DNA from 2 places in the Leclercia pneumoniae genome. Region 2 is predicted to be linked to the other one. Evidence: predicted binding sites of a transcription regulator. Region 2 holds the regulator's gene; the other holds the start of a gene.
What was found. The regulator PhoB, encoded in region 2, activates phosphate uptake and scavenging genes when phosphate is short. The targets are predictions, from matches to a motif close to CTGTCATAAAACTGNCNNAT.

Region 1: the regulator PhoB is predicted to act here: its motif matches at 2,848-2,867, upstream of JZ655_RS05005 (PhoX family protein).

What each region holds. Positions count from the first base shown of each region.
Region 1 is NZ_CP071383.1:1,072,090-1,077,203, forward strand. It holds gene JZ655_RS04995 (YncE family protein) at 1-560, shown strand, start outside; gene JZ655_RS05000 (TonB-dependent receptor) at 614-2,803, shown strand; gene JZ655_RS05005 (PhoX family protein) at 2,924-4,897, shown strand; gene pheP (phenylalanine transporter) at 5,002-5,114, shown strand, end outside.
Region 2 is NZ_CP071383.1:934,985-940,098, reverse strand. It holds gene phoR (phosphate regulon sensor histidine kinase PhoR) at 209-1,495, opposite strand; gene phoB (phosphate response regulator transcription factor PhoB) at 1,517-2,206, opposite strand; gene sbcD (exonuclease subunit SbcD) at 2,389-3,594, shown strand; gene sbcC (exonuclease subunit SbcC) at 3,591-5,114, shown strand, end outside.

The DNA of each region.
Region 1 (5,114 bases), 140 kb from region 2:
TGGATGCAAAAACGCTGAAGCTGAAAAAGACCATCAAGAACGCCGGTCAGTGGGTGACAGGCCTGCTGTGGTCTGAGCAAACCGACCGTATCTATGTGGCTAACGGCGGCGGTGAGATCCTGGTGCTTAACCCGCACACCAACCGTATCGAAAAACGCTGGAAACCGCTGGGCGATAAACCGGCGTTGCTGCTGAACTTCGCTGAAGACAAGGCCACAGGCCGTCTCTTTGTCACCGACAACTCGAAAGCGAAAACCACGCTGGTGCTGGATATCCACAGCGGCAAAGTGATTAAGCAGCTGGATGTCGGCGATTCGCTGGCGGTGAAATTTAACGCCAAACGTAATGAGCTCTACATCTCCCAGCGTGAGGCAGGAAAAGTGCTAAGCCTGGATGCGACCACCTATGCGGTGAAGCAGAGCTGGGATCTGCCGCCGAACCCGAACAGCCTGCTGCTCTCTGAAGATGGCCAGACCCTGTACGTTACCGTCAAACAGCCGTTCAACAAAGATCACTCCACCAGCGGGCCGGATAGCGTCGTCAGAATCTCTCTTAAATAAAAATAGTCAGGCCCGGCAACGGGCCTTTTTGCGCGTATTTGAACGAGTTAACCATGAACAACACCAGAAAATTAAATAAAACGTTGCTGGCGCTGGCTATTGGCGCCGTCACCCACTCCGCCTGGGCCGCCGTTGACCCCAAAGAAGAGACCATTGTGGTGCAAGCCGCGCCAACCGGTGAGTTCAAGCCCGGCGGCGATCTGCTGGTGCCGGCCTTCCTGGATGGGCAGGTCGCCAACGGCGGACGCCTGGGGATGCTCGGCCAGCAAAACGCCATGGACGTGCCTTTCAACATCATCAGCTACACCTCCAAGCTGGTGGAAGATCAGCAGGCGCGCACCATCGGCGATGTAGTTTCTAACGACGCGGGCGTGCAGCCGCTGCAGGGCTATGGCAACTACGCGGAAAGCTTCCGCATTCGTGGCCTGAAGTTTGATGGCGATGACATGACCTTCGGTGGCCTCTCTGGCGTGCTGCCGCGCCAGGTGGTAGACGCGCAGATGGTCGATCGTATCGAGATCTTCAAAGGTTCTAACGCCCTGATGAACGGCGCGGCCAGTTCGGGCGTGGGTGGGATGATCAACCTTGAACCCAAACACGCCGGTGACATTCCGCAGGTGAAGCTGGGGATGGATTACACCTCCGATGCGCAGATCGGTACCACCGCGGACGCAGGTCGTCGATTCGGCGACAGCGATCAGTTCGGCGCCCGCGTTAATCTGGTGCATCGCGAAGGAGATACTGCGATTGACAACGATCGTCGTCGTACCACCCTGGCGTCTGTTGGTCTCGATTACAAAGGCGATAAGTTCCGCACCTCCGTTGACATGGGCTACCAGAAGAAAACCTTCCACGGCGGTGAAACCGGTCTGAACATTATGTATGTCGACTTTGTTCCTTCGTTACCGAAAAACGATCGCAGCTATTCGCAGAAATGGGCCTGGAGCGATGTCGAAAACGAATTCGGCATGTGGCGCAGCGAGTACGACATTAACGACAGCTGGACGGCTTACACCGAACTTGGCGCGCAGCATGCGCATGAGCTGGGTCTGTACAGCGCCCCGAGGTTGCAGGACGAGAGCGGCAACGCCACCGCCAGCCACCTGGATACCAACCGCATCAGCGACACGATGAGCGGCATGGCGGGCATTCGCGGTAACTTCGATACCGGATTTGTTTCGCACAAAGTGAACCTGGGTTATTCCGCCCAGACCAAAGAGGAAAAAACTGCCTGGAAGACGTCAAAACTTGCCGATAATCCGCTGGTCAATATCTATCACCCTTATCCGGTCAACCCGCCGGTCAGCACTAACTCTGATGGTAAAGGGGGCAATTACAGCGATCCGATCACCAGTGGACGCACCCGTACTCAGGGCTGGCTGCTGAGCGACACGCTGGGCGTGCTGGATGACAAACTGCTTTTCACCCTTGGCGCGCGTCATCAGAAAGTGGTGGTTCGTGGCTATGACAAGCAGACCGGGCAAGAAAATCTGGCTGATAACTTCGATGGCAGCCGGTGGATCCCGGTTTACGGCATCGTCTACAAGCCGCTGCAAGAGCTTTCGCTCTACGCAAACCATACCGAGTCGCTGCAGCCGGGTAAAGCTGCGCCAAACACGGCGGTCAACTATGGTCAGAGCACCGGTATTGTTCACTCGAAGCAGAATGAAGTGGGCGTCAAAGCCGATTTTGGTCGCGTTGGTGGCTCGCTGTCGTTGTTTGAGATCACCATGCCCGTCTCGACCCTTAACAGCGCAACGAAGGTCTATAGCCTGAATGCCGAACAGCGTAACCGCGGCGTCGAGCTGAGCGTTTTTGGCGAGCCGATGCTGGGTCTGCGTCTGAATGGCGGGGCGACCTGGCTGCAGGCAGAGCTGACGAAAACCAGTACCGGCCTGTATGAGGGCAATGATGCCATCGGCGTGCCGAACTTCTACGCCGTGCTGGGCGCAGAGTATGACATCAAGCCGGTCGAGGGGCTTACCGCGATCGCGCGCGTTAACCACTCCGGCTCACAGTATGCTAACCAGGCGAACACCAAAAAGCTGGATAGCTACACCACGCTGGACCTTGGCGTGCGTTACCGCGTAGCGCTGAACAACAATCAGAATCAGATGACGGTACGTGCCGGCGTGGAAAACGTTACCGACGAAAACTACTGGGCAGGTGCGGACGACAGCGGCACCTATATCTACCAGGGGGAGCCGCGCACCTTTAAAGTCTCTGTTGGCTACGAGTTCTAAGTTTTACTTTCGTTATCCGGGGCAGGGATGCCCCATCCTTGCGCCTGTTATAAAACTGTCATGCGGAGTTTTTATAGTGTTCCCACCGTGCTATTTTCGAGCCAATGACAGGAAGCCATCGTGGGTAAACCTCTTAAGTCCGTATTTAAAAAAGAACATCGCGACGATGTCAGTAATCCCTCTACCAACCCGGCCTTTTCCAGCGTAGCGGAGATATTTCTCTCCCGCCGACGTCTTCTGCAGTTGGGTGCCGTTGCCGGAGCCGCAGCCGCGTTTCCCCTGCTGATTAAACCTGAGCAAGCCTTTGCCGCAGTTGCTACGCCCTCACCGCTGGCGAAGGCGGTCTCACTCGGCTTTACCAGCATCGCCGTGTCCACAGAGGATAGCGTCAGGGTCCCCGAAGGGTATCTTGCGCGGCCATTCTACCGCTGGGGCGACGCTACCGGCATTCAGGGGAATATGCCCGCCTTTAAACTGGATGCCAGCAACACGGCAGAGGAGCAGGCGGTACAGGCCGGTATGCACCACGACGGCATGGCGTGGTTCAGTCTGCCGCAGAATCAAGACAACCCCACTCACGGCCTGCTGGCAATGAACCACGAGTATATCGATAACGGCATGTTGTTCCCCGACGGCGCGGCGAACTGGAATCTTGAGAAAGCGCGCAAAGGGCAGAACGCTATGGGCGTGTCGGTCATCGAAGTGAAAAAAGGGGACAGCGGCTGGGAGGTCGTTCGCCCCTCCGGCTACGCCCGTCGCATCACGGTTAATACACCGATGCAGCTTACCGGCCCGGCGCGCCACCAGCCGTTGATGAAAACGGCAGCCGATCCGCAGGGTGAGCAGGTGCTGGGCACCATGCAAAACTGCGCCAACGGCCATACGCCATGGGGCACCTATCTCACCTGTGAAGAGAACTGGTCAGATATTTTTGTCAAAAAAGGCGAGCATAACGCGCTGGAAAAGCGCTACGGCATTAGCGATAGCGATGAGTCCTACCGCTGGAATGAAGTCGATGACCGTTTTAACGTTGATAAAACCCCGAATGAACCTAACCGCTTTGGCTGGGTGGTCGAGATCGATCCCTATAATCCCACCTCGACACCGCGTAAACACACCGCGCTGGGCCGCTTTAAGCACGAGGGGGCCGCGGTAACGCTGGCGGCCGACGGACGGGCGGTCGTCTATATGGGTGACGATCAGAAATTCGAATATATCTATAAATTTATCTCAGAGAACAAATACGACCCGGCGAACCGCGATGCCAACATGCGTCTGCTGGAAACGGGCACGCTCTACGTGGCCCGCTTTAACGACGATGGCAGCGGCGAATGGCTCCCGCTGATCTACGGGCAGAACGGTCTGGATGCGCACAAGGGCTTTGAAAGCCAGGGCGATCTGTTAATCAAAACCCGACTGGCCGCCGATGCGGTAGGGGCGACGAAAATGGATCGTCCTGAGTGGATCGCGGTGGATCCACACAGCAGCGGTAGCGTCTATTGCACGCTGACCAATAACAGCGATCGCGGGAAAGAGGGCAAGGCGGCACCGGATGCGGCGAATCCGCGGGCGAATAACCAGTACGGCCATATTATGCACTGGCTGGAAGCCGGGAACGATCCTGCCGCCCAGGGTTTTGCCTGGGATATCCTGGTGCTGGCGGGGCGCGCCCAGAGCGACGATCCGCGCGCGAAAGGGACGATGAAAGGGGCCGAGTTCGGCAGCCCCGACGGCCTCTCCTTCGATCATCAGGGAGTGCTCTGGATCCAGACCGATGTCTCCTCCAGTACCATCAATAAGAAAGCGTACGAAGGGATGGGCAACAACCAGATGGTGGCGACCATTCCTGGCACCAATGATTATCGACGTTTCCTGACGGGACCGCGTGGCTGTGAGATCACCGGTATCGCCTTTACGCCAGATAACCGCACGCTGTTTATCAATATTCAGCATCCGGGGGAGGGCGGGGATGATATTACCGATCCGGCTAACCCGCGCGCCGTCTCTAACTGGCCCGATGCCAATCCGAACGGACGCCCGCGCGCCTCGACGGTGGTGATCACCAAAGCGGACGGCGGCATTATCGGATCTTAACCTCCGCATGCCGGGCGGCGTCCGCTGCCCGGCGATTCACTTGCTCCCATCTGCCTGAAGTGTTAAAAGGTGCCCCTTCTATTAGAAAGAGACAGGGGTAGGACGTGAAAGACGCGTCATCCGCTTCAGCCACTGGTGCTGCTGAAGCCTCGTCGGAACAGGCTCCGACGCTGCATCGTGGTTTGCAAAATCGCCATATTCAACTTATTGCCCTTGG
Region 2 (5,114 bases):
ATAGGATCTCAAAACCAGAACATTATGCCGGAATGAAAAGAGTGATTGGAACAATGAACCATGTATAAGAAAAACTCATGGCTAATCATGCGAACAAAAAAGCAACAGCAGTATGAAAATCATGCTCGCTTCGCCTGACTGCAAAGTAAACAGGCCAGCTTTCGCTGGCCTGTGGCAACTTCCGATTACAGCACTCCTCTCAGCCCTTTCAACTGGCAAGCAAACGTTCCGGAATAACGAAGCTGAAACGCGTGCTTACGCCGGGCTGGCTGGAGATATCGAGCCGGCTTTCATGGTGATTAATGGCATGCTTCACAATCGCCAGCCCCAGGCCACTGCCCCCGGTCTGCCGGGATCGGGCTTTATCCACCCGGTAGAAGCGTTCAGTCAAACGCGGAATGTGTTCTGGTGCCACCCCGGGTCCATCATCATCAACGCTGAACTCCGCGCCGGAAGCGACACGCTGCCAGCGCACCTTAATCGAGGTGCCCTCAGGGGTGTGATTCACCGCATTATATACCAGGTTCGAGATGGCGCTGCGCAGTTCATCTTCACTGCCGCGCACTTTTAACGTGTTGTCCACGTCGAAGCTCAGCTGGTGTCTACCGTGGCTTAAGGTCTGGGCTTCACGTTCGAGCAGGCGCAGCATCATCGGCACATCAATGGTATCGTTCAGCGCCAGCGTTGGTGCGGCTTCGATACGCGAAAGCGTCAATAACTGGCGAACCAGCCCCTCCATCCGGTGGGTCTGTTCACGCATGGTGTGCAACGCTTTCTCGCGCGGTGCTCCCTCCAGCGTCTGCTCCTGCATCATCTCCAGATAGCCCTGCAACACCGTTAACGGCGTACGCAACTCATGGCTGACGTTAGCAAAGAAGTTTCTACGCGCCCCTTCCAGCTGGTGCATCTGGGTCACGTCACGCGCCACCATCAACCACTGTTGATCGCTGTAAGGCATGACGCGGATCTCAAGATGACGGCTATTGTTCAGTACCAGATTGTGCGGGCGGGTAAAATCGCGCGCTTTCAGGTAACGGGCGAATTCCGGATAACGCAGCAAGTTAAGGATATTCTGGCCGTTATCGTCCGGCCAGCGCAGGCCAAGAAGCTGCTGCGCCAGGCCATTACACCAGAAGATCGCCCCCTCTTCGGTGGTCAACACCACCGCGTCCGGCAACGATTCGGCACCGCTGCGAAAGCGCTTAATCAGGCTACCCAGCTCGCGTCGACGCTTTTTATTACGCATCTGCATCTGGTGCAGGCCATACAGGAGCGGCTCCCAACTGCCGCTACCCGGCGGTGGGGTCATGCTTCTGTCTACCCATAGCCACCAGGAGAGACGCAATAAATTCCAGAAGTGCCAGATAAGCAGGCCGGTCACTGCCGCAAGTAAAAACCACGGAAGATAACCTAACACGGCCCCCAGAATCAGGGCCGGAATGCAGCATAAGATCAGTTCAAATAAAAGCCTTTTCCATGACAGACGTTCCAGCACGCGTCACACTCCTGTCATTGTTCAGTAACGGGTCGAGAATCGATAACCCGTGCCGCGGACCGTCTGCACCATGCGATCGTGCCCGCTGAGTTCCAGCGCTTTGCGAAGGCGCCTGATATGGACATCCACCGTCCGGTCTTCGACATAGACGTTAGTTCCCCAGACATTGTTGAGCAACTGTTCGCGGCTGTAGACACGCTCCGGGTGGGTCATAAAGAAGTGCAATAATTTGAATTCGGTGGGGCCCATATCGAGTGGGTTTTCGCCGGTCATGACGCGATGTGAGGTAGGATCCAGGCTAAGTCCCTGCATCTCAATCACCTCTTCCACCGCCATCGGCGAGATGCGGCGCATCACGGCTTTGATACGCGCCACCAGCTCTTTTGGCGAGAAGGGCTTGGTGATGTAATCATCCGCGCCGGTTTCCAGACCGCGGACACGATCCTCCTCTTCACCACGCGCGGTCAGCATCACCACCGGGATATCCCGGGTCAGGGCTTCACGTTTAATGTGTTTGATAAATTGCAGACCCGAGCCGCCAGGCAGCATCCAGTCCAGCAAAATAAGATCGGGCCAGGGTTCGTTGAGCTGGTTCACCGCACTGTCATAATCCTCGGCTTCAACGGGCTGAAAGCCATTTTGCTCAAGCACGAAACAGACCATTTCACGGATAGGTGCTTCATCTTCTACGACCAGAATACGTCTCGCCATACATTGCCCTGTCTTAATTAGGTTACATGATTGTAATGCGGCGTCATTATGCGTCAGATTTGTGACAGATTTATGAAAAACTGTTCCAGCTCAGATGGCAAGCTGTTGTTTTCTGGCAGCCGTGATTTTCCTGCCTTTAGACGTTTATAATCCCCTTCCCCTCTTTTTGCCACGGATCTGTTATGCGCATACTTCACACCTCAGACTGGCACCTGGGTCAGAATTTTTACAGTAAGAGCCGCGCCAATGAACATGAAGCCTTCCTCAACTGGCTGCTGGAGGTAGCGCAAGCGCAGCAGGTAGATGCCATCGTCGTCGCCGGAGATATCTTCGATACCGGATCGCCTCCCAGCTATGCGCGTGAGCTTTATAACCGTTTTGTGGTGAACCTGCAGCAGACCGGCTGCCATCTGGTGATTGTCGCAGGCAATCATGATTCCGTGGCGACCCTGAACGAATCCCGCGATCTGCTGGCGTTTCTGAATACGACCGTTATCGCCAGCACCGGACACCCACCGCAGGTGTTAAAAAAACGCGACGGCACCCCGGGTGCCATACTCTGCCCGGTACCGTTTTTACGCCCTCGCGATGTGGTGCAGAGCCAGGCGGGGATGTCCGGTGCAGAGAAGCAGCAGCATCTCCTGCAGGCCATTACCGATTATTACGCCAGACAATATGCCGACGCCTGTGCCCTGCGGAGCGATAGCGCCTTGCCGGTGATCGCCACGGGCCATCTGACGACCGTTGGCGCCAGTAAAAGCGATGCGGTCCGCGACATCTATATCGGCACGCTGGACGCGTTCCCGGCGCAGAACTTCCCGGCGGCGGACTATATCGCGCTGGGCCATATTCATCGGGCGCAGGTCATCGGCGGCTGTGAGCATATCCGCTACTGCGGCTCCCCTATCGCCCTTAGCTTTGACGAGACGGGGAAAAACAAAAGCGTGCATCTGGTCAGCTTCCATGACGGCAAGCTGAGCGCCGTCGAGACGCTGGAGGTGCCGGTAACCCAGCAACTGGCCGTCCTGAAAGGCGACCTGGCGTCAATTACCCAGCAGCTTGAACAGTGGCGCGGCGTCGCGCAAACCCCGCCAGTATGGCTCGATATTGAGATCACTACCGACGAATACCTGCACAATATGCAGCGCAAAATTCAGGCGCTCACCGAGGATCTGCCGGTAGAGGTGTTACTGGTGCGCCGCAGCCGGGAACAGCGCCAGAAAAGTCTGCTCGCCGCCCAGCGCGAGACATTGAGTGAACTGAAGGTGGAAGAGGTCTTCGAACGGCGACTGGCCCAGGAAGAGCTGGATGAAACACGGCGCGCGCGGCTGAATGAGCTATTTAACGATGCGCTGAATACCCTGAATGACGAGGAGTCGCACCCATGAAAATTTTGAGTCTGCGCCTGAAGAACCTCAATTCATTAAAGGGTGAGTGGAAAATCGACTTCACCGCCGAGCCCTTTCTCAGCAACGGCCTGTTTGCCATTACCGGGCCGACCGGTGCGGGGAAAACCACCCTGCTGGACGCCATCTGCCTCGCGCTGTACCACGAAACACCGCGCCTGAACACGCTCTCACAGTCACAAAATGATCTCATGACCCGGGACACCGCCGAGTGTCTTGCCGAGGTGGAATTTGAGGTCAAAGAGGTGGCCTATCGCGCCTTCTGGAGCCAGAACCGTGCCCGCAACCAGCCTGATGGCAATCTGCAGGCGCCGCGCGTTGAGCTGGCCCGCTGTGAAGATGGCAAAATCCTCGCCGACAAAGTGAAAGATAAACTGGAACTGACCGCCTCCCTGACCGGGCTGGATTACGACCGTTTTACCCGCTCAATGTTGCTCTCGCAGGGTCAGTTTGCCGCCTTCCTCAATGCAAAACCGAAAGAGCGTGCGGAGCTGTTAGAGGAGCTGACGGGAACGGAGATCTACGGCCAGATTTCGGCGAAGGTATTTGAAAAACACAAAGCCGCTCGCCAACAGCTTGAGATGCGCGAAGCGCAAGCCGCCGGGGTCGTGCTGTTAAGCGAAGAACAACAGCAGCAGTTAGTTCAAGGTTTGCAGGCACTTACTGACGAAGAAACCTCACTGCTGGCCGAACAACAGCGCCAGCAGCGCTGGCATCAGTGGTGGGTGCGCAGTGATGAACTGGCCCGCGCCCAGCAACAGGCGCAGGCTGCACATCAGCAGGCGCTTCACGCGCAAACGGATGCCCAGCCGCAACTGGCAAGGCTGCAGCTGGCCCTTCCCGCACAGGCGCTGCGCCCGCTATGGACGCGCGAGCAAGAGCAGAGCGCCTCTCTCACCCGTACCCGCCAGCAAATTTCAGAAGTGAATGCTTGCTTACGTGATCGGATGGCACAGCGGGGGCGCGTCCGTAACGGTGCAGCCCGCAGCATGGCGCAACTTGAGGCGCAACAAAAGCAGATGACCCTCTGGATGGAAGCGCATCGTCAGTTTGGTCTCTGGAGTTCGCACATTGCCGGTTGGCGGGCCCTTTTCAGCCAGCAGCAACGCGATAAACAGCAGTATGATGGCCTCAACAAACGGCTTGCGGAGTTTCAACAAAAACGCGCTGCGTTGCCGCAGCCTGCTCTGACGCTGTCGCCAGAGGAGACCGCCGCCGCCATTGAGCGACAGGTGCAACTGCGCCCAGTGCGCCAGCGCCTCGCCACCCTACAGGCTCGCTACCAGCCTCTGCAAAAACAACTGGCTGATAATCGCGACGGTCAGCAGAAAGGAGAAGCAGAGAAAACCCGTCTGGAAGAGACCCTGACGGCGCGCCGCCTGCAGTATAAAGAGAAGCATCAACACTACCTGGATGTCAAAACGCTCTGCGCGCAGGAAGAACAGATTAAAGTACTGGAAAGTTATCGCGCCACGCTGGAGGCCGGCAAAGCCTGCCCGCTC